One region of the Aliamphritea spongicola genome, then DNA from elsewhere that is predicted to be linked to it. Evidence: predicted binding sites of a transcription regulator. Region 1 holds the regulator's gene; each other region holds the start of a gene.
The links. Region 1 encodes FNR, which switches genes on or off when oxygen is low (the NO sensors DNR and NnrR bind a similar motif). Its sites were predicted from a motif close to TTGATNTANATCAA; they were not measured.
Positions count from the first base shown of each region.

Region 1 (7,337 bases):
GACCGTGTTAAAGGGCGTCTGGCTACTGCGCTGGTGTTGGGGGAATGCTCAGTGCCCGGGCTGGTGACCCAGCATCTGCAGGAGGTCTATACCGCCGCCGGAGATGTTTTTCAGGCGTTCAGTAATGCAGATGATGCCCGGCGCTGGCTCAATGCGCAGATTAAAGCTGCAGGCCAGACCCACTTACAGTAACGTCCATTTCAGACCATAACTGCTTGCTAAGAGATGTCACCGGTCTCTGGCAGTTATCGGCAATCCAGCAGGCTAGTGCGCCAGCAACGTCGGGATATTTCTGGGCTGTAGGCGCAGGTTTATCCAGCCATGAATCAAATATATCCGCTGAGAAGGTTTCAAAACTGTCTGCCAGTTGAAGATGCTCCAGAATAGCGGCGTTGGAGCGTTGTTCAGGTTGACCGTTCAGCGGTTTTGTCAGCAGTTTCTTGCCGGTCTGTAAGACTTCACTGGCCAGCCCAAATCCACTGTTGGCGATAACTCCCGAGCTGCTTTGCATATCCAGAGGGAAGTGATCCCGGGAAAAGGGGCATAGCCGGATATGTTCACGTTGCTGTACCTGCGGTGTATCACAGTAAACATAGAAGCGGTGATTTTTCAGAGGCTGTAACCACTGCAGTATTTGCTCTAATGGCTCAAACGGAAGATACACCAGGATCTTATCCTGCTCGACAGGCTGGTTCGGTGGCGGAGGACTGATCAGCGGTGGCAGTATAGGTGCATCAAAGTGGTGCCAGTGTAAGCCTATAGCCTGACTGACCGGTGCGAACAGGCGGGTGCCGGGTAGCATTGCGTACTTAATATCAGGCCCCGGAAGGTTGTATTCGAAGGCATACTGATGGGCGATTCCGACAGAGGTTTTACCCTGTAGCCGGGCCGCCCAGGCTGTCACGGGTTCAAAATCGCTGATGATGAGGTCGTAGCCACTCAGATCCAGATTTCTGATGTCCCGGTAAAAGCGAGTAAGGTTGTTACTGAGGCAGGTTTTCAGTTTTCTGACCTGTCCCTGTTCGACGATGAATGTCAGCCCTTGTCTGACTTTGTATTCTCCGAAAGGCTGCATGTCGAAGAGTTTGTCTGCCGGTCGTCCAGAGAATAGATAGTCGACCTTAATACCGTGTTGTTGCAGTTTGCTGGCCATTACCCGGGCCCGGGTTATATGCCCGTTGCCGGTTGCCTGAACACCGTAGAGTATTTTCATGCTGTCACCTGCTGGTGGTGTGTCAGTAAATGTTTGCGTCACATCAGATAAAGGTTGTAGCCAAGCATTGCACTGGTAATGCCGAGTAGTGCACCGGCGAGAATGTCTGTTGGGTAATGAACCCCCAGTAATACCCGGGACAGGCCTATCAGCCCGGCGACAGCGAAGGCCGCCTCTGACAAGCCCGGGTAATAAATACTCAGCACCGAAGCAAACGCAAAGGCTGCTGCCGCATGACCGGAAGGGAAGCTGAAGCGATCTGCAGGCTGAATGGCAGGGGTAATATCACTGAGGTAATCACAGGGCCGGTTACGTTTGATCAGTTGCTTTAGAGACAGAAAAAGGGGGACTTCGATAGCAAAAGTGATCAGGCCGGCCTGAAGGAAATCCGGGCCACTGACCGGTTCGAGCCAGAATAACAGTAAGCCTGCGAGCAGGTAGGCCACACCGTCTCCCAGCCGGGATGTCCAGCGGCTGAGCCAGGCAATATGAGGCTGTTCATAACAGTTAAAAATCCAGAAATAGAGCCGGGTATCTAAGAGCTGAAGTTGTTGCAGCATATGATCGTCTCACTTGAGTGATTCAATATGTGCATTGTTGAAAGAAAGCGTGACAACGATGTGAAAGTGAAATGACAGTTAAGTGAAGCGGGGGATGGGGGGGGGGGGCAGCAGACCCAGAACAGGTCTGCTGCCGATGTTTTGCTATCGTTTTGCTATTTTTTTACTATGGACGGACCGCTTCGCCGCCAAATGCTTCCAGCAGCATCGGGATCAGGCGGGTCAGTTCCAGTGACATTGCGATAAATTCTGAATCGAACCGTTCCATTGCCTCTTCAGGGCTGTCCTGATCGAGTTTTTCTTTCAGTGAGTCTGACAGCTTCAGGCGTTTCAGACACAGGTCTTCCTGAATGATAAAGTTGAGGCTTTCCTGCCAGTCGACCGCCAGTTTGGCGATGCGTTTGCCTGCTTCAAGATGCTGGCGGATTTCATCGCTTTCCAGATCCTGACCTTTACAGCGAATCACGCCATTTTCAACACTGGTGTCACGCAGTTCACATTCATCAAGAATAACGAAGTCCTGCGGACGGGTATCAGCACTTTCCAGCCACTGAGACATAATGGCTGACGGTGAGTGGTTCACATCCGGCAGTACCACAGGCAGTGAGCCCAATTCAGTTCGCAGGTGACTAAGAAGTTCTTCTGCACGCTTGTGGCTGCTGGCATCAACGATGAGCAATCCTTGCTGCGGTGCAATCAGTGCGTGGGTAGTTTGAAATTTACTGAAAGCCCGGGGCAGCAGATCAATGACGATTTCATCTTTTAGCTGATCGCGTTCTTTACGGTAAACCTTGCGGGCCTGCTCGTGTTCAATCTGCTTAACTTTGGCTTCCAGCTTCTGCTTAATAACAGAGGAAGGCAGGATTTTTTCTTCCTTCTGGGCTGCAATCAGCATAAAGCCCTGGCCGGCATGGACTAACATGTCCGACAAGCCATGGCTGGGGCTGATCCAGCCAAAGCGGCTCAGTTCCTGGCTGCTGCAAGGGGTAAAGGCTTTGTCTTCCAGCTTGGCTTCCAGTGTTTCTACGGTGTGTTCGAAAGGTTGAGAGAAACGGTAAAAGATTGCGTTTTTAAACCACATAACTTGCCTTGATTTCTGAAACTGTAAATCGATAAAAAGCCCCCTTTACCCGTTTGTCAGGTAAAGGGGGCTGATGAAGTCGGACATTACCGGCGGGTGGCTTGCCGGGATTAATTGGATGCCAGTAACTTATAGCGTAATGCTTTACGTGCCTTGTTGACGGCTCTGTCTACATAGAATCCATACAGGTCAACGGTGTTGATGCCAACCATCTTGTCGGTCAGCACCTTACCGTCATTAGGGTCAACAAACAACAGGGTAGGTGTAAATGCTGAGTTGTAACGGCTAGCAAAAGCTGTCGCATCAACCGGATCGCCGTTAAAGTCGATAATGGTCTTGCTGCCGTCAAAAATAGTCAGTTTGCGGAACAGCAGCTTTTTGTCATATTTGCCGCTCAGTTGCATAGGCTGAAGAATTTCACGGGTGATGAGTTCGCAGTACTGGCAGTCAGGCTGGCTGACCAGAATGAGTGCGAAGCGGTCACCGGCGATCTGCGCATCCTGCTGCAGGTTAAGAAGTTCCGGCAGTGCATTTTCGGCTGTTGCTGTTGCTTCAGTGGACTGGCCGATTGGAGACAGGGCCAGTTTCTGGGCAGGCTGTGCCCAGCTAAGAAGGCTGATCATGGTGCCCGTCAACAGGGTAATAAGGGGTAGCAGTCTCAGTTTCATTTTTATTATTAACTCAAGGCTGTTTTGTCCATGCAGTGGTCTCTCGCATGGCGGATTCAGGTGCAGGCTGACAGTAAATTTTTGTGTTTTGTACCGTCAATGCACCAACGACGTTGACCGATTGTAAGCGATTTTTAAGACAGTTTGCTACGTTTCTGAGCAGAATGGTGAGAGTAACGGTTTTTGGGCGGTTAAGTTGTTGTTTTATCGGTGGGCATTTTTTAGGGGAGAAACAAAACAGCCCTGTAAAAACAGGGCTGTTGATTAAAGCAGAGTGCTCAGAGGCCTTCGTAAGACATCAGGCTGTAAACAGGGATGCCTGCTTCCTGAATCTTGCGGGAGCCCTGCAGGTCCGGCAGGTTAATCAGCGTGGCTACTTCAGCAACGCTGGCGCCGAGTTCTTTAACGATAGTGCTGGCGGCCAGCACGGTACCACCGGTGGCAATAAGGTCATCAAAGATCAGTACTTTGTCGCCTTCTGCTACTGCATCGGACTGCATTTCAACAGTGGCACTGCCATATTCCAGTTTGTATTCCTGTGACACGGTTTCCCCAGGCAGCTTGCCTTTTTTACGTACCAGTACCAGTGGGATGTTCAACTGGTAAGCCATGATGGAGCCGATCAGGAAGCCGCGGGCATCGATGCTGGCAATGTGCGTGATGTCTGAATCAATATAACGCTGAATGAAGGCGTCGCTGATCATACGCAGGGCTTTGGGATCTTTGAACAGCGGAGTGATGTCGCGGAACATAATACCCGGTTCCGGCCAGTCCGGAATCGTGCGCATAACTGATTTTATATAACATTCATCAAAAGACATGAAGAGTCCTTACAACGGGGTAATTCTAAAAAAGTGTACAGATACATATTGATTTCCCGACGGGGAAATTAGTCCATCTGGCTGGTGCTGATGCGATCGTCGTCTTCACCAACACAGTCACCGGACAGACGCTGAATTTCTTCCAGCTGAACCAGTTCTATTTCTTTGCCTTCAACTGTAATCAGACCGTTTTTCTGGAAACGGGTAAAGATACGGCTGACGGTTTCAACAGCCAGACCCAGGAAGTTACCGATCTCGTTACGGGACATAGATAAACGGAATTGGGTAGCGGAGTAACCACGTGCTTTATAACGGGAAGACAGCTTGAACAGGAAGGTCGCAATACGCTGCTCGGCATTTTTCTTGCTGAGTAACAGCATCATTTGCTGATCTTCACGTACTTCTTTACTCAGGGTACGCAGTACCTGCCGGCGCAGTTCCGGTAACTGCCCGGAAAGTTCGTCCAGTCGTGGAAACGGAATTTCACAAACAGTGGTTGTTTCCAGTACTTTGGCAGAAATCGGGTATTCATTGCCATCAAAGCCGCTGAAGCCGACCAGCTCGCCCGGGAAATAAAACCCGGTAATCTGTTCTTCGCCTTCGTTTGTCAGGCTGTAGCTCTTAATGCTGCCGGCACGGATTGCATAAATTGATGAAAACGAATCGCCCTGATGGAACAGGTGTTCACCTTTTTTCAGAGGACGGCTTTTCTCAATAATATTATCGAGACGATCCATCTCTGTCAGATTCAGTGATACCGGAAGGCACAGTGAACTCAGGCTACAGGTGCTGCAATGTACCTGAGATATACTGTGTACTTTGCGGTCGGTTGCCTTTGTGTCACTCATTATCAAGTCCTGTGATTAGTTCATATATCGGTGTAGATATTCGATTATGAAGTAATTTTAGTACGGGTTGAAGCAATTTAGACCGCAACACGTTACTTTTGTCGCACAAAGCCGCAAAAAGTAACTGTTTTGTTAAGTCTGTTGCTCGCTGCTGCTGTCCTGAGCGGTGATTTGCTCAGGACTTACAGTGTTACCGGTCAGATAATTCGGGAGAATCCCTGAGTGGCCGTTCGCTTTGGAATGTAGGCATCAAATGTCATGCAGATCCGGCGAATAAGCAGCCGGCCAGTGCCGGTTACCAGAAGCTCCCGCCCCTGTTTTTCGACGCTGACGAGACCGTCCTGAGCAAACTGACCAATTTCTTCGAGTTCATCGGCAAAGTAATCGTCAAAGACGATATCAAAGTCTGCTTCAATGCGGTCTTTGTCCAGTTCAAAGTGACAAATCAGCTGAGTGATAACTGCCCGGCGGATACGGTCATCACGGCTCAGGGTGACGCCCCGGTTAATCGCATGAACATCGCTTTCGACTGCATCTGTATAGAGACGCATGTCGTGCTGGTTCTGATAATAAACATCACCGATCTGGCTGATTGAGGAAACGCCCATTGCAACCAGGTCACATTCTTTATGAGTGGTATAGCCCTGGAAGTTACGGTGCAGCTGGTTATTGCGCTGGGCGATGGCGAGTTCGTCATCGGGCTTGGCAAAATGATCCATACCTATATACACGTAGCCTGCGTCGGTCAGTATGGCGATGGTCGTTTCAAGAATAGCCAGTTTGGTTTCCGGGCTTGGCAGGTCTTCAGCATGAATGTGTTTCTGGGAACGGAAACGGTCAGGCATATGCGCATAGTTAAATACGCTCAGGCGATCCGGACTCAGTTCAATGATTGTTGAGAGGGTTTTCTTGAAGCTCTCAAGTGTCTGATGAGGCAGCCCGTAGATCAGGTCCATATTGATGGAACGGAAACCAAGACGGCGTGCTTCGGTCAGAACTGCTGCCACTTCTTCAACCGGTTGTACCCGGTTAACGGCTTCCTGAACTTTCAGTTCAACGTCCTGCACACCCAGGCTTATACGGTTAAAACCGATGTTACGTAGTACCTGAAGGGTTTCGTTATCCACTTCGCGGGGGTCAATTTCAATCGAGTAATCGCCGCTGTCATCATCCAGCAGATTAAAGTTGTCACGCAGTGCCTGCATCAGCTCGGTCATTTGTTCATTGCTGATGAAGGTCGGGGTACCGCCGCCCCAGTGCAGTTGCTCAACGACCCGGTCTTTGGAATACCATTTAGAAAGCTGTGCCATTTCCTGATACAGGGTGTCGAGATAAGGCTGGGCTTTTTTGCGGTTACGGGTGATAACTTTGTTACAGGCGCAGTAATAGCACACGTGAGCACAGAACGGGATGTGCACGTAAAGCGATAGTGGTGTGCTGGTATCCGCGGTGTTTTGCCCACAGTCAACCAGGTCGCTGGCCTGCAGAGTAGGATCAAACTGGATGGCGGTAGGGTAAGAAGTGTAACGGGGGCCTGACAGATCGTAACGTCGGATCAGATCCAGATCCCATTCAATTAGATTTGGTTGAGTCACTGCGTAAGTCTCTTGCTAAAACTGTATAGGGGCCGGTCTGTGCCGACTTATTTTGGTATGAGGATATTTTATGCGTGCTATAGGGCAGTCGCATTGACCCTGGTCAAGCGCTGAAGAATTGCAGTAAACCGGAAGTTGGCAGGGTGTATATTCCAAAGCCGATAATGCACAGGCCGGCCATCGCCTGAGTGAGCTTATGTTGTAAGAATTCCTGTAGTTGCCGGGCCAGCAGTCCGGTGACCAACATGGCCGGGATCGTTCCAATGCCAAAGCCTGCCATTAGCATGGCGGATGTTTGCCAGTCAGCGGCACTGGCGCTCCAGATAAGGGTTGAGTAAACAAGCCCGCAGGGAAGCCAGCCCCACAAGCTGCCCAGCAACAGGGCGTTGGGCACTGAACTGACCGGCAGCAACTGTTTGCTGAATGGTTGTATATGTTTCCAGAGGTGCTTGCCCAGGCGTTCTATATAGGTGACTGCCTGCCACCATCTGGCGATATACAGGCCGAGCAGGATAAGCATCAGACCTGCGACAGTACGCATAATCAGGCCG
Region 1 covers NZ_JAFIDL010000011.1:35,075-42,411, forward strand. The annotation lists gene JYB63_RS21675 (hypothetical protein) at 1-192, shown strand, start outside; gene JYB63_RS21680 (MJ1255/VC2487 family glycosyltransferase) at 161-1,213, opposite strand; gene JYB63_RS21685 (phosphatase PAP2 family protein) at 1,252-1,773, opposite strand; gene rdgC (recombination-associated protein RdgC) at 1,940-2,854, opposite strand; gene JYB63_RS21695 (thioredoxin family protein) at 2,965-3,522, opposite strand; gene JYB63_RS21700 (adenine phosphoribosyltransferase) at 3,801-4,343, opposite strand; gene fnr (fumarate/nitrate reduction transcriptional regulator Fnr) at 4,412-5,191, opposite strand; gene hemN (oxygen-independent coproporphyrinogen III oxidase) at 5,389-6,786, opposite strand; gene JYB63_RS21715 (sulfite exporter TauE/SafE family protein) at 6,890-7,337, opposite strand, start outside.

Region 2 (7,337 bases), on a different contig from region 1:
CATGAGTATTGAAAATATCCGACAGTTAAGGGCACTGGCCATCTTTGCGCTGGTTGTGGAGAGCGGCAGTTTTGCTGCAGCCGCAAAGAAACTATCGACCAGCCGGGCCCGGACCAGCGAAACAGTCGCCAGCCTGGAAAAGGAACTTGGCACCCGTTTGCTGAACCGTTCCACCCGCAAGCTGACGCTGACCTCTGAAGGGCGCAGCGTTTACCATCACGCAGCACAGTTGCAGCAGGTGCTCGACAGCGTAGAAGCCGACACCAACCAGCATACGATGGCCGGGAGAATCAGCATTACCTGTACCCATGACATCGGTGTAAAGAAACTGGCAGGGCATCTCGCTGCATTTGAACAGCTTTATCCGGATATCAGCGTTGAATTGCAACTCAGTGACGAACCTGTTGATCTGATCGCCGGGGAAATTGATTTGGCAATCCGGGTAGGCATTCCAAAAGATTCATCTCTGGTGGGGCGCAGCCTGTTTCAGGAGCCCATGGGGATTTATGCCAGCCCTTCGTATCTTGAGCGACATGGTGTGCCGGAATCACCGGAAAGTCTTTCTGCCCATCGCTGGGTGCTACTGACACAGTATTCAGGCCGTAAAACGGTTGAGCTGGAGTGTGGTGATCAGCGGTTAAAGGTTACGCCTGAGTTTGTGCATCTGTGCAATGCGCCGCTAATGATGCAGAAGATGATCAGTTGTGGGATGGGGCTGGGCATTTTGCTGCCATCGACAGTGACCGCTGAAATAGAAAAGGGAGAACTGGTGCCGGTATTACCTGACTGGCACGGCGGGGTGCTGACATTTTCACTGATGTACCCGTCACGTAAACACTTGCCGTTACGTACCCGGCGGCTGGTAGAGTATCTGATTGAGCATTTCGAGCAGTAAAAAAAACGGCGCCAGGTAAGGTTGAGAATACCGGACGCCGTGGACAAAAACTGCCAAGGGTGAGAAATCAGTAATTCAGTTTGCGGGTCTTGCCCCGGAATACCCGGTAAGTGAACGCGGTATAGGCCAGGATCACCGGCAATACCACAGCGGCGCCGATGAAGATAAACCACAGGGATTCCCGGGAGCTTGCGGCATCCCAGATGGTGATTTTCTGCCACACAATATATGGGAAGAAGTTGTAGGCCAGCCCGCAGAAACACAGCACAAAAATAATGCTGGCACTGGCAAAGGGCACCCAGCATCCCAGATCATTTTCCAGCGGCACCCGCTTCAGGTACACATGGTTCAGCAAGAACAGGAAGCCCAGCAGCAAGCCGGTTGGCAGCAGCACGAATACCTGCGGGAAGCCCAGCCACTTATCCATGATGATGTCACTGAGTAACAGGTTACTGATGGATACCGCGACAATGCCCAGTGCCATCAGCAGATTACTGTATCTGGCCCAGCGGGCAGCGCGGATCTGCAGTTCCCCTTCGGTTTTCATTACCAGCCAGGCAGAGCCGATGAAACAGTAACCGGCGGTGACACATACTGCAGACAGCAGGGCAAAAGCCAGTGCGGCGTTGGTTTCTTCAAAACCGGTCACATAACGGCCCAGCATATAGCCCTGGGTAAGGGTGGCCAGCAAAGAGCCCAGTTTGAATGCCAGATCCCATTTCTGCTTGAACCGGCTTGGAGCCTTGGTGCGGAAGTCGAATGCAACACCACGCAGTATCAGGCCAGCCAGCATAATGGCGGTTGGCAGGTACAGGCCCTGCAAGATGTAAGAGTGCGCGCTGGGGAAGGCAATCAGCAGCAGGCCGATGGCCATTACCAGCCAGGTTTCATTGGCATCCCAGAAGGGGCCGATGGAATAGATCATACTGTCGCGCTGGGCCTGATTATCCCGTGGCAGCAGTACACCCACTCCCAGATCGTAGCCGTCCAGAATGGCGTAGATCAGGAAGGACAGCCCCATGAGAGAGACGAAGGCCAGGGGGAGCCAGTCATATTCAGGAAAGATCATGCCTGCTTCTCCAGATTAAATTGCTTTTCAGACATACCACCGCCTACTGCTGCCGGGTCAGTCTGCATATCGGATACATGCAGGTTGTTGGCTTCGAGACGGATTGCCCGGTGTGCCATAACAAACAGGGTGCTGATGTAGGCAACCAGTAACAGGAAGTAGATCGACAGATACATGGCCAGTGACAGAGCGATATTGCCGGACGGTATCTGCGTGGCAGCATCGGCGGTGCGTAATACGCCACTGACCAGGAAAGGCTGACGGCCAATTTCAGTGACGTACCAGCCCGCCAGTGTGGCGACCCATCCGGAGAAGGTCATGGCGATGGTGGCTTTCAGCAGCCATGGCGGATACTGATTTTTACGCACAAAGTACCAGCAGCCAAAGCCTGCAGTCAGCAGCATCAGAACCCCTGTGCCGACCATCACCCGGAAGCTGAAGAAAATGGGCGCGACCGGTGGCGCAGCGTCCGGGAAGTCATTAACCCCCTGCAGTTCGCCGTCCACTTCATGGGTCAGAATGATACTGGCCAGATTAGGGATGGCGATCTCATATTTGTTAGAGCGGGTTTCTTCATCCGGAATGGCAAATAGCAGCAGTGGAGCACCTTTTTCGGTTTCCCAGATACCTTCCATAGCGGCAACTTTTGCCGGCTGATACTTAAGCGTATTCAGACCGTGGAAGTCGCCCACCAGAATTTGCAGCGGTGCCAGAATAGCCGCGGTAATGATGGCAAACTTAAGGGCCAGTTTTGCTGAATGTTTCGGGTCACCTTTGTAAATCCGGTAAGCGGATATACCGGCCACAAAGAAGGCCGCCGTCAGGCCGGATGCCAACAGCATGTGGGTGAGGCGGTAAGGCATAGACGGGTTGAAAATTACTTCCCACCAGTCGGTTACATAGGCAACGCCGTCCCGCATTTCAAAGCCTGCAGGGGTCTGCATCCATGAGTCCAGCGACAGTATCCAGAACGCTGACATACTGGTACCCAGGGTAACCAGCGCAGTGGCAATGGTGTGGGTACGGTCAGATACCCGCTCAATACCGAACAGCATGATAGGCAGGAAGGTTGCTTCAAGGAAGAAGGCGGTCAGTACTTCATAGCCCAGTAGCGGTCCGGCGATATTGCCGACGGTTTCCATGAAGCCGGGCCAGTTAGTGCCGAACTGAAAAGACATGGTCACGCCGGTCACAACGCCCAGCGCAAAGGTAAGAGCAAAGATCCGGACCCAGAAACGGTACACCCGTAGCCAGTTATCATCCCCGGTGGTGGCGTAGCGCACCTTGAAGAACAGGAGCATCCAGCACAGGGCAATATTGATGGTTGGGAAGAGAATGTGAAAACTGATGTTGGCGGCAAACTGAATGCGCGACAGCATCAGGCTGCTGACCCCGGGGTCAGTGGCTAACTCAAGCATAGAACACCTCGATATCCGGGACCGGGGTAATACCCCGAGTCTTCTCGGACGTTATTTATTTAGGAGTCGGTCTTTGGCCTCAAGGATCTTGCTTAACCCGGAGCCCAGGGTCAGCAGGGTGGCCAGCTTGCCGGAAGACATGTTTTCCAGTTCGCCTGACCAGCTGGAAATCATTTCCATGAGGTCATGCATTTCGCGAATCCGTTGCTGGGCGTATACATCCTCAGATGAAGAGGGTTCCTGCACCAGGGCATCGCGTAATGAAGTCAGGGTAGGGTCAAGCTCACGTTTGCGGCGCTCAACCAGCAGAGTTTTGGCAATCTCCCAGACATCTTCCGGGGCGGTGAAATATTCTTTACGGTCGCCGGGAATGTGCTGCAGTTTAATCAGGTTCCAGGACTTGAGTTCTTTCAGTCCCATGCTGACATTAGAGCGGCTGATCTGCAGGGCTTCGCTGATCTGATCGGCGTTCAGAGGTGCTTCGGTTAATACGATCACGGCATACATCTGACCCAGGGTGCGGTTAAGACCCCAGCGGGAACCCATTTCACCGAAGTGAAGAACCAGTGACTGGCTAAGTGGCGTTAATTTCATCGGCTTTTGTCTTTTCTGAATTTTCAGTAATTTCTGAAAATTATAAATTTTAGTTGATCTGTGTCAATCAAAAACTGATAAGCTAAATTAATGACTGGCATAGAAAGTCGCTATTAAGGGCGAAAGGAGGCGGTAATGAGCAACAGTAATACGCGATCAGTGAATCTTTATGGCATACGGGTCTTTGTTGATGACTGGCCACTGGCCTGTGACTTTTACGAGCATAAACTGGGCTTAAAAGCAGAATACAAGAGTGTGGAATTCAGTTGGGCGGAGTATGCCACCGGGGCTGCCAAACTCTGTGTTGAGGGTTATGGTGAAGAAGAAACCTCAACCGGCGACCATCCGGATGAATCCGCAGAGCTGCTTGTAGGCCGGTTTTTAGGCGTGATCCTGCAGGTTGAAGACATCGCGGCCAGTTATTCAGACCTGTGCGCGAAAGGTGTTGAATTCACATCGCCCCCGGAAAAACAGCCCTGGGGCGGAAGTCTTGCGCACTTTAAAGATCCCAGTGGTAATATTCTCACCCTGATGAGTGAATAGGCTCTGCAATACATTTCCGGAAATTCAGTTAATGCGTCTCGACCGTTTCATACAACGTAATACCCTGCACGGTAAGCAGGCCTGCCGTGAGCTGATCACCGCCGGTTGCGTTCAGGTTGGCGGTGAGGTTTGCCGTGACCTGCACCGGGAGATTGATCCCTTTACCACCGTCTGCATCGGTGATGAAGTGCTGCAGCAGCGTCAGGCGCGCTACCTGATGTTGCATAAACCTGCCGGTGTAGTCAGTTCCACGGAACATGATGAGCATCCGACGGTGCTGGATCTCCTGCCCGAAGAGCTTCGGGGGGATTTACATCTGGCCGGGCGGCTGGATCTGAAAACCACCGGGCTGATGCTGCTAACCAATGACGGCGCGTGGTCCCGTAAGGTGACCCAGCCGGAAGAAAAAATACCTAAGGTGTACCGGGTTCAAACCAAAGATCCGGTTGCGCCGCAGACAGCAGAGGTCTTTACCCGGGGCATCTATTTTGCCACGGAAGATATCACCACCTTACCGGCGCAACTTGAAACCATCGACAGCCATACCTCCCGGCTAACCATTTATGAAGGACGCTACCATCAGGTGAAGCGGATGTTCGGGCATTTGCGAAACGAAGTGGTGGGACTGCACCGGGAAAAGGTCGGCCAGTTAAGTCTGGGGGATCTAAAACCGGGCCAGTACCGGGAACTCAGTGAGGTCGAAAGGTTACATATATTTAATCAGAGAGAGGTGCACAGTGATCCGTGATGCTACCCCTGATGATGCCAGGGTAATTCATTTGCTGACGTCTGATCTTGGTTATTCAACGTCTCTGGAGACGGTCAGCAGCCAGCTCGAGTATCTGTTGAGTACTGAAGAACAGAAGGTGCAATTATTTGAACATCTTGAACAGCCGGCGGGTTGGATACAGTTCGGCAAAACCTTCCGGGTAGGCAGTGACCCCTTTGTAGAGATCACTGGGCTGGTGGTCAGCAAGCGCTTTCGCCGGTTAGGCATTGCTACAGCGCTGGTGAATCAGGCAATGACCTACGCCGCTTCTGAGAATATGAAGCTGAGGGTGCGCTGCAACAGCCAGCGGGAAGACGCTCACCGGTTTTACCGGTCACTGGGATTTACCGTTAACAAACAACAAACAGTTTTTGAACTGGTCTGACGTTTTTTAAGGACGGAGCTTTTAAGAAGAAAGTTTTTAGGACAAAGATTTTAAGGACAAAGCTTTTAAGGAAAAGCATATGTACGAAATGCTGATGGCGATGAACATCACCGATGACGAGAAGTACACAGCCTACAGAGCAGCCATGACTCCGGTGCTGCATGCCCACGGGGGGAGCTTTGGCTACGACTTTAAAGTGTCTGAGGTACTGATCAGTGAAACACCGGAGCCGGTAAACCGGGTGTTTACCATCCGTTTTCCGGATACAGCGGCCAAAGATGCGTTTTTCAGCAATGCAGATTATCTGCAGATCAAAGCTGAGTACTTTAATGTGTCTGTATCGGCGGTCACCATGATCGCCGATTATCAGAAATAAGCCGTGGAGATTTTAGCAGCACTGCAGGTGCTTGCCGTTTACGGTGAACAGCAGGATCAGGCCTTCGAAGCACTGATTGATAGCCAGGATGGCGCTTTACATCTGGTCAGTCTCAAAGATGTTTACACAGTGCTGGACCGTTACCTGTCCGGCTCGCTTACTGAGGATGATCTGGAAGACTGGGCCATGCTGCTGGACAGCAGGGATGAGTTTGATTGCAGTACCGTTGAGGATTACATCTACGCGCTGAATAATCCGGACCTGATGGGCGGCATCAGCCATAGTGCAATTGCGACCATGGCTGATTTGGTCCGGGAGCAGCTAACCGGCTGAGCCTGGCTTTATCTGGCTCATGGTCAGCTGCTCAGCTTGTTTCTCAGAAATACACCTTGTCGGAAAAGCGGTTGTACTGGATGGTGTCGGCCACTTCTTCAGCCTTGGAGCGGGAGGTCATTTTGCTCAGCAGCATCAGTGCTGCCTGATAGCTGACCAGACTGCCGTTTGAAGTAATAACCCGGCCATCAATCACCACATTGCTGTCGAACTGAACGTCCACCTTTGGGTAAGCATCCTGAAGGTCAGCTTCGCCGCCCGCCCAGGTGGTGGCTTTTTTGCCGTCCAGAATGCCTGCTTCACCTAGCAGAAATGATCCGGAGCAGTTACTGGCCATCCATTCAGCCGATTCGGCCGTGTGGCGGATGTAACTGATCAGTTTTGGATCATCCAGCAGCGGGTCCATGTCATAGCTGGAAGGGACGATCAGCACATCAACTTCAGGGTTAGCGCCGATCCAGCTGTCAGTCTTTAGCATCAGGCCTTCTTCAGTGGTAATGCTGTCGGTATCTTTTACCGCGATCACAACCGGGGTGTAGTCGCTGAACCAACTCTGGCGACTGGCGACGCCGAATACTTCCAGCGGGGCGGTAATGTCGGATGTAAGGACGCCGTCAAACACCAGTATGCCGATCTTCTTATCTTCCGCGGACACTGACTGGCTTAAAGCGAGGCAGCTAACAATCAGTAAGCATGCCGTACGTATTAGGGTTTTCATAGTAATTCTCCTGTCAGCCTGTTCAGTGTTCCATACCGGTTGCGATTGCTATGCGGTTCCAGCCATTAATGAGGCTGACTTGCATAATGCAGCGGGCCAGCAGGGGTTCACCCAGCGTTTCCAGTGCATCCAGATAGGTGGTGGTTTTGAGGCCTTTGAGATGTATTTGAGTGACCTCATCGGTCAGTGCCAGCACGGCCTGTTCCTGTTTGTTAAACAGAGAGGAGGTGGTCCAGG
Region 2 covers NZ_JAFIDL010000001.1:581,288-588,624, forward strand. The annotation lists gene JYB63_RS02720 (LysR family transcriptional regulator) at 2-895, shown strand; gene JYB63_RS02725 (cytochrome d ubiquinol oxidase subunit II) at 963-1,964, opposite strand; gene JYB63_RS02730 (cytochrome ubiquinol oxidase subunit I) at 1,961-3,382, opposite strand; gene JYB63_RS02735 (GbsR/MarR family transcriptional regulator) at 3,434-3,976, opposite strand; gene JYB63_RS02740 (VOC family protein) at 4,112-4,519, shown strand; gene JYB63_RS02745 (pseudouridine synthase) at 4,551-5,267, shown strand; gene JYB63_RS02750 (GNAT family N-acetyltransferase) at 5,257-5,673, shown strand; gene JYB63_RS02755 (DUF1330 domain-containing protein) at 5,753-6,049, shown strand; gene JYB63_RS02760 (hypothetical protein) at 6,053-6,382, shown strand; gene JYB63_RS02765 (DJ-1/PfpI family protein) at 6,426-7,100, opposite strand; gene JYB63_RS02770 (carboxymuconolactone decarboxylase family protein) at 7,123-7,337, opposite strand, start outside.
Region 2: JYB63_RS02735 (GbsR/MarR family transcriptional regulator) is a predicted target of FNR. The motif match lies at 4,030-4,043, and genes of this name have one in related genera.

Region 3 (7,337 bases), on a different contig from region 1:
AGCACTTCAGCGAACCCCATGGCTTTAGCCACCAGCACTTCCTGATGTTTCTCCCGCTCGACAATCTGCCCCATCACGAAAGCAGTAATCAGCACCACCAGTAAACTGGTAAGCCAGACCGAAAGAAAAATTTTCCAGCCCAGAGACGTAAACCGCTTCATCAAACCGCCCCGTTAGTATCAGCAATAAACAAGTAACCTTCGCCCCGTACGGTTTTGATAATCGCCGTGGCCGGTAACTGCTGCTGAATTTTTTGCCGTACCCGGCTCACATGTACATCAATCGCCCGGTCATAAGCCGTCAGCTTGCGGTGCAGCACTTTCTCGGTAAGCGTGTCCTTACTCACCACCTGCCCCGCATTAACCATTAACTGCGCAAGCACATTAAACTCAGCGCTGGTAAGCGAAAGCTCAGCACCATTTAGCTGCACTTCCCGGCAGGCAGTATCCAGCATAATACCGTGCATACTCAGTTGGTGCTGTTCATCAACCCGCTCAGGAGGATTTGCCCGGCGCAATACTGCACGAATCCGGGCAACCAGCTCACGGGGATTGCAGGGCTTAGCAAGATAATCATCCGCCCCCATCTCCAGCCCCAGAATCCGGTCAACATCATCCCCCCGGCCGGTCAGCATAATCACCGGTGTCTGAACCGCCGGACGAATCTGTTGCAGCAATTCCAGCCCGCTCTGTCCCGGCATCATAATATCCAGAATCAACAAGCTGTAAGTGCTCTTCTGTAAACACGGTAATGCTTCTTCAGCACTGTGCGCGAAACTGATATCAAACCCTTCATGGGACAGATACTCCCCCATCAGCTGACACAGCTCCGGATCATCATCAATTAATAAAATCTGCGGCTTCTCGGCCATATTATTTACGCCTCAGTCATCTCTGCTGCCATTATCTATGCCCGTCAGAATAAGCAAAAGCTGTACGCCTTGCACAGGCTTTACCTAACTTTACACCGACTTAACCCAACTTAGCACTGACATCTCACATACTGCAGTCATCGAATTAAGACGCAGTTTTCAAAGGAGAAAGATCATGCGCAAATCACTCATCATCGCAATCACTACAGCAACCGTTGGCCTGACAACCTTAGGCATCGGCGCCGCACAGGCAGACAGCAAAGAAGGATATGGCTGTGGAAAAGGTGAACACGCAGAGTATTCCCGGGGTGACCGTGGAGACCACGGTAAAGGCCGCCACGGTAAATTCGGCATGAAAGGCATGTCATTGGAACGGCTCGACAAAAAACTCGACCTGACTGACGCCCAGGAAGAAACACTGGCGCCACTGTTTGACCAGCAATTCCTGGATATGCGTCAGCAAATGCGGGAAATGAAATCCCTGCGCCAGGACTTACGCAGTCTGAATGTTGCCGACGCTGACTATTCACAACAGGTTGAAGCGCTGATCAAGCAGGGACAGGAAGCCGCCGCTACACTGATTCGCAGTAAAGCTGAGCTGAAACAGAAGGTATACGCTGAACTGACACCGGAACAGCAGGAAAAATTTGCCAGTCTGGCAAAGAAGTAATCCGGTAAATTTTTATCAGGCCTCACGCTTTATTCACACACAGAGCGTTTTTCAGAGCACCTCAGGGTGCTCTTTTTTTATTAAGCAGCAACGCCACCATCCGTTGTAATTCCGGTATCAGCAACTCTTCAAACCAAGGATTACGCTTCAGCCACAGATTATTTCTCGGGCTGGGGTGAGGCAAAGGTAAATTCCGGATCTGGCCCGGCTCAACATCATAATATGACCGCCAGTTCTTCACCCGCTCAGTAAGATTCTGATCACTCTTTCCCAGATGCCATGCCTGCGCATACTGACCAATGAGCAAATTCAACTCCAACGCTGGCAGGGCTGCCAACATTTTTGCCCGCCATGCAGGGGCACATTCTTTACGGGGCGCCAGATCACCTGATTTGCCGGTACCCGGGTAACAAAATCCCATAGGCACAATCGCAAAACAGTCAGGATCATAAAAGGTAGCCTTATCGACCCCAAGCCACTGCCGTAAACGGTCACCGCTCGGATCATCAAAGGGAATCCCACTGGCATGCACCCTGCGCCCCGGAGCCTGACCGGCAATCAGAATCCGTGCCTGTGCAGATACCTGAAAAACCGGTCGAACACCATGGGGCAACCCCGGTTCACATATTCTGCACGCCCTTGCCTCCCGACTGATCTCTTCAATAGTTTGCATATGTGCAAGCTCACCGTTTCTTCAGCATCATTACAACAGAGCAGACTCTGCTTCCTCACTGCCCTTGCATCATAGAAGCAATGTCAGCAGCAACCAAACCTGATAAGCCATAAAACACTGCAAACCGTACACACTGACAAACAGCCCCATACCTCATCCGAAACATAAGCCAGCCAGACATCTCTCCTGCCTGAGGGATATCCTGATATGAAAATTTACCTGAACCACCACAAAGACTGATCTGTAACAAAGAGAATACACATGTTTTTCACAGGGTTATGATAGAATTCTGAATCAAACTAATTATCATTTATTTTTAAACCTTATGACCCGATCTACTCCACTGCTCTGCGCCGTTACCTTTATGATCGCCACCGCCCAGATTCAGGCGGCTGAAACGGCTCAGACAACCAAAACAGAGCTTGGCAGGGCACTTTTCTTTGATGTAAACCTGTCAGAAAACCGCAACCAGAGCTGCGCCACCTGTCACGATCCCGGCAATGGCTTTGCCGATCCGCGGGATAACGGTGTCGCCGGTGCCGCTTCACTGGGCAGCGACAACACCTCTGTCGGTGACCGCAACGCCCCGACAGCCTCTTACGCTGCATTCAGCCCTGCTTTTGAACTGAAAAACGGTAAATATCAGGGCGGTCAGTTTCATGATGGCCGGGTTAATACACTGGCAGAACAAGCAATGGGACCACCCACTAACCCGGTTGAAATGGCCATGGCTGATAAAGCAGCCATTCTGCAGCGTCTGCTTGAAAACACTGCATATCAGAACAGCTTTAAAGCACTCTATGGCCCTGACGTCCTAAACGATGCTGAGCAAGCCTATCTGGCCATGGCAGACAGTATTGAAGCCTTTGAGAAAACGGAGTTCTTTTCGCCTTTCGACTCAAAATACGACCGCTATCTGAAAGGTGAATACGAACTGACCGCTCAGGAAGAGCTGGGACGTACCCTGTTTTTCTCTCAACAATTCACCAACTGTAATCAGTGCCACCAGCTGCAAAGCCGTCCTGGTGCTGACCAGGAAACGTTTACTAACTACCAGTACTTCAACATTGGCACACCTACCAACACAGCACTGCGCAAAGTAAATGGTGTCAGCCCTGCACATCAGGACCTTGGCCTGCTGGACAACCCCGCAGTGACTGATCCGGCACAGGCCGGTAAATTCAAAGTACCGACGCTGCGTAACGTAGCCGTCACCGGGCCGTACATGCACAACGGTGTATTCCAAGACTTACGTACCGTTGTATTGTTTTACAACAAGTACAACAGCCGCAGTGCAAAACGGCAGATTAACCCGGAAACCACTGCACAGTGGCAAGCACCGGAAGTACCGGAAAACATTGCGCTGAAAGAGCTGGAATCAGGCCCTGCTCTGGATAACAAACGTATTGATGCTTTGGTGGCCTTTATGGAGACACTGACGGATCAGCGTTATGAATATCTGCTTGAGAAAAAATAAATACCCATAAACAAAAAAGGCGCCGAAAAGGCGCCTTTTTTATGCTCAGCTATTCATCATCAGAACACAATGTTCATCATGACGATTAACACGACCAGGAACAACAGCGTCATTACACCGCCGGCCTTCATAAAATCAGGCACCCGGTAACCACCCGGCCCCATAATCAGCGCATTCACCTGATGGGTAGGAATCAGGAACGAGTTCGACGTTGCCAGTGCTACTGTCAAAGCAAACACGGCGGGATCAGCCCCTGCGCCAATAGCGATATTCACCGCCAGCGGTACCAGCAGAACCGTCGCACCGACGTTGGACATCACCAGTGTAAAGAAAGTCGCCAGAACGGCCACTGCCAGCTGCAATCCCCAGATAGGCATGCCGTCGAGCAAGCTCAGGGTCTGATCAGCAATCCAGGCTGCAGTTCCGGTGGTCTCCACCGCCATACCCAGCGGTATCAGACTGGCTAACAGAAACACCGTTTTCCAGCTGACTGACTCGTACGCCTCTTCAATGCTCAGTACACCGGACAACACCATACCTACTGCACCGGTTAACAGTGCAATCGACAGGCGGATATCCGTAAACAGCACCATGGTTAACGCAATCAGGAAGAAGCCCAGCGCCCAGCCAACCTTGTGAGGACGTAAATCTTCTTTCGGGTAGTTACTGGTCACCACAATAAAGTTCAGGCTGTCCTGTGCAACACGGTTCAGTGCTTCCCAGGTGGTATGACATACAAGGGTATCACCGGCCTGAAACTCAACCGTACGAATGCCCTGTCCGGCCATCGACGTTTCACCGGCACGGTGCATAGCAACCATCGCCAGACCGTAGGCGTTACGTAAACGAACATCCTGTGCGGACTTACCCACCAACTGAGAACTTGGTGGAATAACCACTTCGGCAATACCTGCTTTGGCTGCAGACAATGCCTCAGAGAACGAGTCCAGTTCCGGACGGCGATCCAGTTCAAAGTCTTCGGTGAACTTATCCAGCGCATCCGCAGAACCCATGACTGCCAGAATGGTATTCGACTCAATACCCACGCTCCGTTCCAGACCACCGGCACCGATTCGGCGGATACCGTTGGTGAACTGAGCAGCGGTGACACGTACCTGATAAGGCCGCTCAATTTCAGCCAGTGTTTTATCAACCAGGGTGCTGTCTTCCGGTACCCGGACTTCCATCAGTTCATAATCAACGCCATAGGTATCTTTAAAATACTCCAGCGTACTGACGGCCTTACTGTCGCCTTCATTGTTTGGCAGCACAAAGCGACCGGCAATGACGAAATACAGAATACCGGTCAGTACCAGACAAATCCCTACTGGTGTCACAGAAAACAGTGACCAGGTATCCATTTGCTGATCCGCCGGCAATGCCTGATTGGAAGTCAGAATAAGATCATTCAGCAGGATCAGCGGGCTGGAACCGATCATGGTCATGGTACCACCCAGGATGGCACAGAAACCCATAGGCATCAGCAACCGGGACATCGGCAAACCGGTACGGCCCGAAATCCGGCTCACAACCGGCAGAAACAGCGCTGCAGCACCCACGTTCTGCATAAAGCAGGAAATAAAACCGACAGTACTGGAAACAATCGGAATAATACGTTTCTCGGTTCGCCCGCCAATTTTCAGAATCCAGTTAGCAACTTTGCCCATCAGTCCGGTCTTATCCAGACCAGCACCAATGATCATAACCGCAATGATGGATACAACTGCGTTACTGGAAAAACCATTAAACAGGGCAGTGCTGGGCACCAGCGCTTCTTCCAGCCCCATAATCGGCGCGAACAGTCCAGTCAGTCCCAATAGCACCATTATCAGAACGGCTGCGACATCCACGCCCACAATTTCAAATGCAAACAGATAAATTGTCAGTATCAGTACTGCAGTCACCCAGGCAATCTCTATGCTGGGTACAACCTGACTCATCAGAATAGCTAACACCAAAAATACCGCGCCCGCGACGGTTTGTTTCATGGGCAAACGCTTTAACCAACGGAGTGACAAACCCCGGGATTGCGTTTCTGTGCTTGTATTCACAGACTTTTTTCCCCTCACCAAAATTCATGTATACAGATTCCGGGCGTAATTCTAGTTATGTTTTGCTATTCTAAAAAACGAAAAAAACAAGCGACTATGAACAAAAAAACCGAATTACGATTATGGATACCGTTTTACTGAAAACCTTCCTTGAGGTAACACACGCCAGAAACTTCGGCAAAGCCTCGGAAATATTGTGCGTCGCACCATCAACCGTCAGTGCCCGCATCCGCCAACTCGAAGAATTACTCGGTCTAAGCCTGTTTATCCGCAACCATCAGCAGGTGAGTTTAACCCCGGCCGGGGAGCACATGGTGCGTCACGCCCGCTTTATTCTGAATGCCTGGGAACGGGCCTATGAAGACATTGCTCTGAGTGCTAACCTGAATAAACGGCTGGTTGTCGCCGGCACTCCCAGCCTGTGGGATATTTTTTTGCAGGACTGGCTGAACGAAGTACACAGTCAAATGCCGGAGCTGGCCCTGCGGGCAGAAGACAGTACCACCCTGCGGGTCATGGAAAAACTGGAACGGGGCTCTATTGATATCGGCTTTATTTATGAACAACCTAAGCTGGCCAACCTGGTCATAGAAGAACTTAAATCCATTCCACTGCAACTGGTCTCGACCCAGCCGGGGCTGGATGCGGACCGGGCAACCTCCAGCGGGTATATCCGGGTGGAATGGGGCAGCGTCTTTAACTCGCTGCACGAACGCTACTTCCCTCAGCGACCACTGGCCCCGGTAAGGGTTAACAGCATGCGAATCGCCATGAAACTGATGCTCAGCAGCGGCGGCTCAGCCTATTTACCGGTTATCAGCACGGCAGAGCGGGTAAACAGTGGTGAATTATTCGTGGTGGAAGACGCCCCCCGGCTGGAAATGAAAGCCTATGCCGCCTACTCCCCCCACGGCGAACATCACGACCTGATCAAACAGCTGCTGGCCATGCTGTAAGTTTTCCCCAGGCAATAAAAAAGCGCCCTCAGGCGCTTTTTTTAATCACAGTGAAAGAGAATTACATCTCACCTGCGCTGTATTTGTCAGCCATATCTTCCAGAGAGATCGCCGTCAGTTTGCTGGCCTGACCGGCTGCACCGAACGCTTCATAGCGGTCTGTACAGATATCACTCATTGCAACCATGGTTGCTTTCAGGAATTTACGCGGATCGAACTCAGACGGGTTTTCCGCCATGAAACGACGTACTGCACCGGTAGACGCCAGACGCAGGTCAGTATCGATGTTCACTTTACGCACACCGTGCTTGATGCCTTCAACGATCTGCTCAACCGGTACACCGTAAGTTTCCGGAATCTCACCACCAAACTCGTTGATTACTGCCAGCCACTCCTGCGGTACAGAAGAAGAGCCGTGCATCACCAGGTGAGTGTTAGGAATGCGTTCGTGGATTGCACGGATACGGTCAATCGCCAGAATGTCACCGGTAGGCGGACGGGTGAACTTGTAAGCACCGTGAGATGTACCACAGGCAATCGCCAGTGCATCCACGCCAGTCTTGCTTACGAAATCAGCCGCTTCATCAGGATCAGTCAGCATCTGTTCCTGAGACAGGGTACCTTCAGCACCAACACCGT
Region 3 covers NZ_JAFIDL010000008.1:197,856-205,192, reverse strand. The annotation lists gene JYB63_RS19700 (sensor histidine kinase) at 1-161, opposite strand, end outside; gene JYB63_RS19695 (response regulator transcription factor) at 161-871, opposite strand; gene JYB63_RS19690 (Spy/CpxP family protein refolding chaperone) at 1,047-1,541, shown strand; gene JYB63_RS19685 (uracil-DNA glycosylase family protein) at 1,603-2,214, opposite strand; gene JYB63_RS19680 (cytochrome-c peroxidase) at 2,540-3,691, shown strand; gene JYB63_RS19675 (SLC13 family permease) at 3,751-5,679, opposite strand; gene JYB63_RS19670 (LysR family transcriptional regulator) at 5,865-6,698, shown strand; gene fba (class II fructose-bisphosphate aldolase) at 6,760-7,337, opposite strand, start outside.
Region 3: JYB63_RS19680 (cytochrome-c peroxidase) is a predicted target of FNR. The motif match lies at 2,451-2,464, and genes of this name have one in related genera.

Region 4 (7,337 bases), on a different contig from region 1:
GCACAGAAGGTATTCCATCCGGCGTTGCACAAGCAGTTTATCAGCCTGAAGCGGCATGAGCTGGTGGCCTTTAAGCAGCGGGTATCGGAATTTGAATATGCCAGCTATCTGGAGGACGTGTGATGACACCGGCATCCGGCGGATATCCTCACAGTTACTATGCAGACAGCGTTGACCTGCCACCCCGGCGGGCTGCGCTGGAAGGGAGTCAGGAAGCGGATATCTGTATTGTCGGTGCCGGTTTCAGCGGGCTTGCTGCCGGGCTGTTTCTCCGGGAACGGGGTTATCGGGTCATCCTGCTTGAGGGCGAGCGGGTTGGCTGGGGCGCATCCGGCCGTAACGGTGGTCAGCTGATTAATGGTTTCAACGGTGGCATTGATTTTCTGCATGACTACTTTTCTGACTGCGGCACTTCAGTGGCAGAGCTGCACCTGGCCGGAGGGGATATTCTCAGAGAGGTAACAGAGCGTCACCGGATCGACTGTGATTACCGACCCGGTCATGTGACGGTGGCCTACACCCAAAAACACATGCAGGGGCTGGCTGAAGAAGCAAAGCTGTGTCAGCGGCATGACATCCCCGGCTATCAGCTGCTGGATAAAGACCAGCTGCAGGAATATGTGGGCTCCGGCGTGTATGCCGGTGGTTTACTGGATGGCCGTGGCGGACACTTACATCCGCTGAAGCTGGCGCTGGGTGAGGCCCGGGTGCTGGAGCAACTGGGCGGACAGATCTTTGAACACTCACCGGTTACAGGGATTGAAGAGAAGGGGGATCGTCAGGTGGTGAAGACCGCCAAGGGACAGGTGATCGCCCGTCAGGTGATCCTTTGTGGCAATGCCTATTTGGGAGAATTGTCCAAACCGCTGGCGAAGCGGGTCATGCCTGCCGCCACTCAGGTGATGGCCACCGAGCCGCTACCGGAAGCCCTGGCAAAGCAGCTGTTGCCGGCGGATATGTGCATCGCAGATTGCCGGTACATTCTGGACTATTACCGCCTCTCTGCTGACCGGCGGCTGTTATTCGGCGGCGGCACTGTATATGGCGGTGTGGCCCCGGATGACATTATCGGTAAACTGCGGCCCAACATGCTGAAAGTGTTCCCGCAACTGGCAGATGTCAAAATCGATTATGCCTGGAGCGGCAACATTGCCATTACCAATAACCGCCATGCTCAGTTGGGTAAGCTGCGGCACAATCTGTATTTTGCCCACGGTTATTGCGGTCATGGTGTCAATGTCACCCATCTGTTCGGCAAACTACTGGCGGATGCCATTGATGGTGATACTGAACTGTTTGATATTTTTGCCGGTGTGCCTTGGTCGGGTTTCCCCGGCGGTCAGCGCTTTCGGGTACCTTACTCGGTAGCCGGTTCCTGGTGGTACGGCCTGCGGGACCGGATCGGAGTTTAAGTTTTCCGGTGGCTGATCACAGCTGCTGAGTTTGCAACCAGGGAGAGTGCTCCTCCCCGGGTGGCTTATTTCTCTTACAGGGCCTTGAATTTATTTGATGTAGCACGGATTATTCGTGGCGATGATCAATCAGGAAAGATCGCTATGAAAACCTCCGTATTTGTTTCTGTCCTTATGTTCAGCAGCCTGGCATCTGCTGAAATTCTTTCGGTTCACTGTCCTGTGGGCTGTCCGGAAAGCCCCGCCGGCAATGATATGCTGTTCGGCCATTTATACGCCTTATCGAATAATCCCGACACCAAGTTTGCCGACTGGGTTGCCTATGAAGTGGATGTGGTGAACTTTGGTACCTCGCCGGGCCGGGAATGGGCCACTGATCCTCTGCTGGATGAAAACGAGACCCTGGAAGCCAAAGACTACACCGGAGCCCGTAACAGTGATCTGGAAGCAGACCGGGGCCATCAGGCACCGCTGGCGTCCTTTGCCGGTTCCCGTTACTGGCCGGAGCTGAACTATTTCAGCAATATCACCCCGCAGGATAAACACCTCAATCAGGGGCCGTGGAAGGCGCTGGAAGATGCGGTGCGTGCCGGGGTCAGCTATGGCAACTCTTTATATGTGATGACCGGCCCACTGTATGATCAGAACATGCCGGCCCTGCCAAAAGCCGATGAACCCCATCAGGTGCCCTCCGGCTATTTCAAGCTGGTGTATAACCTGAAAGGGGAGTCCGCAGGTTTCATTATGCAGCAGAGTGCCGGCCGTAAAGATGACTTCTGTGCCAGTGCAGTCAGTTTTACAAAAATTCAGGCGCAAACGCCATTTGAACTGCCAGCCCTTAAAGATTCAGCGGTGATTGCCAAACGGCTGGGATGCCAGTAAAGCCGCTGCTTGTGTCTGTTCAGTATATGATTTTTCCTGGAATTTTTTAGATATATAAAAAAACGATAGTTTTGATATTTATATAGTATTTCATTAGTTCTCTTCCGCTTTGCTATGGTTATCCGTATCGGGTGTTAAAGTTATCTCAGAACGCTCGGGATATCAGAACAATAAGAGAGGACCCATTATGAAATTTCGTTCCCGGATTGCTTCACTGGTTGCAGGTACTGCCCTGGCACTGTCTGCAACGGCTACCACAGCCGTTGCGGCTGATTTTCCAGACCGTCCGATCAACCTGATCGTGGGCTATAAAGCCGGCGGTGGTGTGGATACCTATGCCCGTGCGCTGGCAAAAGTTGCCCCGCAGTACCTGAATGACCAGCCGGTCGTGGTGGTGAATAAGCCCGGTGGCGGTGGCCTGATTGGCGGTCGTTTCGTGGCAGATCAGCCACCAACCGGTTATTCCCTGTACCTTTCATCTGCCGGTTCCATGGTGTTGCGTAATCTGGCCAAGCGTCAGGTGGTGTCCAGTCAGGACTTTAAACAGGTCGCCACCATCGGTGAGCTGACGGCAGGTGTGTTCGTGCCGGCCAGTTCCGAAATTAAGACCCTGGATGAACTGATTGCCAAACTGCAAAGCAGCGATACTAAATTACGCTGGGGCCACACCGGCCGGGGTAATGTCTGGCATGTGGCCGGTGTAGGGCTGCTGGATAAAAATGGCCTGAAAGCCAAAGATGTACCCTTTAAAGGGGGTTCCGGGGTACGTTCTGCGGTAATTAGCGGTCAGGTGGATTTTGCCGTGATCGGTGCCCATCTGGGCCGTGGTTTTGAAAAGGATATCCGTCAGTTGGCGGTATTGTCTGATAGCCGTCATCCGGCGGTACCGGAAATCCCGACTGCAGCTGAGCTGAATGTTGAATACACCAAGGTATCCAGCCCGATTGTGGTGATGGCACCAAAGCGGGTCAGTGATGCGACTGTCGGTAAACTGTCTGAGGCGATTACTGCCATTGCCAAAGATGCCAGGTTCGCTGAAGTACTGTCCAATGCCGGTTTGCCGACTGTCAGCCTGGATGCGTCTGAAAGTCAGGACCTGATCGATAATGCCCGGGCTAACTGGAAGCCTTTGCTGGGTGCTAAGTAATGAGTACTCAACCAGACATGCAAACTGAAGCTCAGGCTTCGTCGCAGTCCGGTGCCGGCGCGTCCCCCCGGGGACGCGCAGACCTTGTTACCGGTCTGGTGATTATGGCGCTGGCGGCGTTCTTCTTTAATGAAACCTTTGCCATTCCTTTTGACCCTGAAGAAGGGGATATCAGCCCGCGTTTTTTCCCGCAGAGTATCTGTCTGATGCTTGGCTTGCTGGGAGGCATTCTGGCCTTTCAGGGCGGCCGGGGGATCACCGCACCGGATGATAACTGCAGCTTTGATATGCAGGACTTTCTGTTCAAAGTGCTGCCGTTGTCGGTGCTGAGCTTTGTTTACGTCTGGCTGTTTCAGGGTTTCGGTTACATTCTGGCGACCATCGTGACGCTGGCAATCGCCTGTTATCTGTTTGGTGTGCGCGGCTTGCGTCTGCTGATTTTGCCACCGGTGGTGTCGGTAATCTTTTATTACCTGTTCTTCGGTCTTATGGGGGTGTTCGAGCCTCCGGCAGAGATCTTTGATCTGCTGGCCATATTCAGATCGTAAATGAACAGTGTGAGGGTATAAAAGATGGAATTAATTAACGGTTTTATAACCATTTTCTCCCAGCCTGTAACGATGCTGTTCATCGTCTGCGGTGCGTTTCTCGGGGTCGTTGTCGGCGCAGTGCCTGGCCTGACGGCGTCTGCTGCAATCGCCATGCTGGTTCCGATTACCTACTACATTGATCCGCTGTCAGCGCTGGCGTTTCTCTATGTGATCGGTAAAGCCGGCCGTTTTGGCGGATCTATTTCTGCGATTCTGTTTAACACGCCGGGTACAACGGCAGCTGCTGCGACGGTACTGGACGGCCACCCGATGACCCGCAAAGGTCAGGCGGGTAAGGCGCTGAAAACTGCTTCGCTGGCATCAGCCATTGGTGATTTCACCGGTGAAATCCTGCTGATCTGCGGGGCGCTGTTCATTGCCACCTATACCCGTCAGCTCGGGCCGCCGGAATATTTCGCCATTTATGTCTGTGCATTTCTGATTATCGGCAGTGTGATTTCCAGCTCTGTGCTGAAGGGCATTATTTCCACACTGCTTGGAGGTTTGCTGGCGATGGTAGGGCTTGACCCGATCACCTCGGAACCCCGTTTTGATCTGGGTATGATTGAGCTGTACAACGGTTTGTCGCTGGTGCCGTTACTGATTGGTCTGTTCGTGATTTCTGAGGTATTTACTCAGGCTGCACGGGGGCTGGATCAGGGGCACCATGACACCATTAAGGCGAAAAAACCGGAAGATGACCAGTTATCGTTCGCCGAGGTAAAACGTTGCTTGCCGTTTATCGGTAAAGGCTCAGTCATTGGTTCTGTCGTCGGTCTGTTACCGGGCGTCGGTTCTGCTGTCGCCTGCTTTGTGGCCTACGGTGAAGGTCGCCGTAAGGCACATAATGCCGAGCAGTGGGGCACCGGGGTAGTGGAAGGTATTGCAGCACCGGAAGCGGCGAATAACGCAGTATCTGGCCCGAGTATGATTCCGCTGCTGGCCTTAGGCGTGCCGGGCAGTACCATTGCTGCAATGTTGCTGGGGGTCTTTATGATTCACGGTATTCAGGTGGGGCCACAGATCTTTGAAACATCCGGCGACATTGTGTACGGGCTGTTTGCCTCCGGTCTGATCGGCATTGCCCTGTACTTTGTCATTGGCTGGTATGGCTCTGCTTTTATTGGCCGGGTGATCGATAAGATTCCTGCCAACCTGATTTATCCGTCCATCATGGCGGTGGCCTGTATTTCTGCCTATACCGCCCGTTCCAGCCTGTTTGATGTGGGGCTGGCCTGTCTGTTTGGACTGGTGGGTTACCTGATGAAAGTGATGAACCTCAGTGCGGCGGCCACGGTTATTGCCTTTGTGCTTGCTCCTGGAGCAGAACAGGCGCTGCGCCAGTCACTGCTGCTGACCGATGATGGCTTTGGCATCTTCCTGGACCGTCCGGTGGCGTTGGTGTTCTTTGCCATTCCTGTGCTGGCCATTGGTATGCGGCTTTACAATCGCCGACGGCAGGCGAAAGCCGCCGGGGTGCAGGTGCCGGATACCGCCTGACTCGGTACCTTTCTGCCCCGGTTCATTCCGGGGCTTACCTTTCTGTCTTCTTTCAAATCTCAGTAAACGGCGCCGGCTGAACGGCTGCTGCGGTCGTTTACGTCCTCAGTAAGTGCCTTTTATACAGGGCAAGGTGAGTGTTATGTCTAAGAAAAATATTCTGGTGATAATGTCCGATGAGCACAGCAATAAGTTGCTCAGTTGTTATGGACACCCTCTGGCGAAAACCCCTCATCTGGATGCACTGGCTGCCCGTGGTTGCCGCTTCAGTTCTGCGTACAGTAATTCGCCGATTTGTCTGCCTGCCCGGGCCGCTTTTGCCACCGGTAAACATGTTCATGAGACCCGCTACTGGGATAACGCCCACCCTTATGAAGGCGCTGTCGACAGCTGGGGGCATGTTATCCGCCGTGAAGGTGTTCGCTCGGCATCGGTTGGCAAGTTGCATTACCGCAATGAAACCGATGACGTGGGGTTTGATGAACAGATCCTGCCAATGCATGTGGTTGGCGGGCAGGGGGATGTTTTAGGGTCCGTCAGGGATGAGCTGCCCCGGCGGATGCGCTGTAAATCACTGGCGGATAATATTGGTCCGGGTGAAAGTACCTACACCGAATATGACCGGAACATTACCCGGCTGAGTTGTAACTGGCTGCAGGAAAATGCCACAGACGGCCCATGGGTACTGTATGTGGGGCTGGTGGCACCGCATTTTCCTCTGATTGCTCCGCAGCAGTTTTACGACCTGTATGCGGATCTGGATATAGCGTTACCGAAAATGTATGCCGACGATGACCGACCGGATCATCAGTGGCTGCAGCAGTGGCGCAATTGCTGGATTCACAATGAGTTCTTCACTGAAGATAAAGTGAAAATTGCCCTGAAAAGCTATCTGGGCCTGTGTTCTTTCATGGATGACAATGTCGGTCAGATTTTACAGGCACTGGAAGCCACCGGTGTGGCTGCTGATACGCAAATCATTTATACCTCGGATCACGGTGATAACTTAGGGGCGCGAGGCTTGTGGGGCAAGTCGACCTTCTTTGAAGAAGCGGTGGCCATTCCAACGATTATCGCCGGTGAAGGCGTCGCGCCGGGAACCGTTTGCGATACCCCGGTAGCACTGACCGATGTCGCCGCGACCATCGTGAAAGAAGCGGGTGCGGATATACCTGATGGCTGGGCCGGGGAGTCGTTATGGGATATTGCGGCTGCGGACTATGATCCGCAACGGACTGTGTTTGGTGAATACCATGCGGCCGGTGCCATCAGTGGTGCCTTTATGCTGCGCAAGGGGCGTTATAAGTACATCTACTATGTAGGCTTTGAGCCTCAGCTGTTTGATTTGCAGGTAGATCCTGAAGAGCTGACAGATGTTGCCGGTATGGCTGAACATCAGCCGTTACTGGCGGAGTTTGAGGCTGAACTGCGCAAGATCTGTGATCCTGAAGCGGTGGACCGGTTGGCGAAAAGCGACCAGAAGAAACTGGTGGATGCCAACGGTGGTCGCGAGGAAGTGGTTGCCAAAGGGGGCTTTGGCGCAACGCCGGCACCGGGTACCCAGGCAGAATACAGTTGATCAGTTCACTGTTAGCGGGTCAGCAGGAGTGGTTTATTCTGCTGTATCCGCTGGTGAGTCTGTTTGCCGCACTGGCCTCTGCGCTGGTGGGTTTTGGCGGCGGCATCATTATGCTGGTGCTGTTGTCACCTTTCACCGAGCTCAAAGTGCTGGTTGCCCTCGTTGCGATGGTACAGCTGGCATCATTGGTTTTCCGTTTTTACATTTACCGGCAGGGGATCGATTAC
Region 4 covers NZ_JAFIDL010000001.1:287,237-294,573, forward strand. The annotation lists gene JYB63_RS01430 (glutamine synthetase family protein) at 1-123, shown strand, start outside; gene JYB63_RS01435 (NAD(P)/FAD-dependent oxidoreductase) at 123-1,412, shown strand; gene JYB63_RS01440 (DNA/RNA non-specific endonuclease) at 1,557-2,294, shown strand; gene JYB63_RS01445 (tripartite tricarboxylate transporter substrate binding protein) at 2,482-3,441, shown strand; gene JYB63_RS01450 (tripartite tricarboxylate transporter TctB family protein) at 3,441-3,989, shown strand; gene JYB63_RS01455 (tripartite tricarboxylate transporter permease) at 4,014-5,531, shown strand; gene JYB63_RS01460 (sulfatase family protein) at 5,674-7,110, shown strand; gene JYB63_RS01465 (sulfite exporter TauE/SafE family protein) at 7,107-7,337, shown strand, end outside.
Region 4: JYB63_RS01460 (sulfatase family protein) is a predicted target of FNR. The motif match lies at 5,650-5,663, and genes of this name have one in related genera.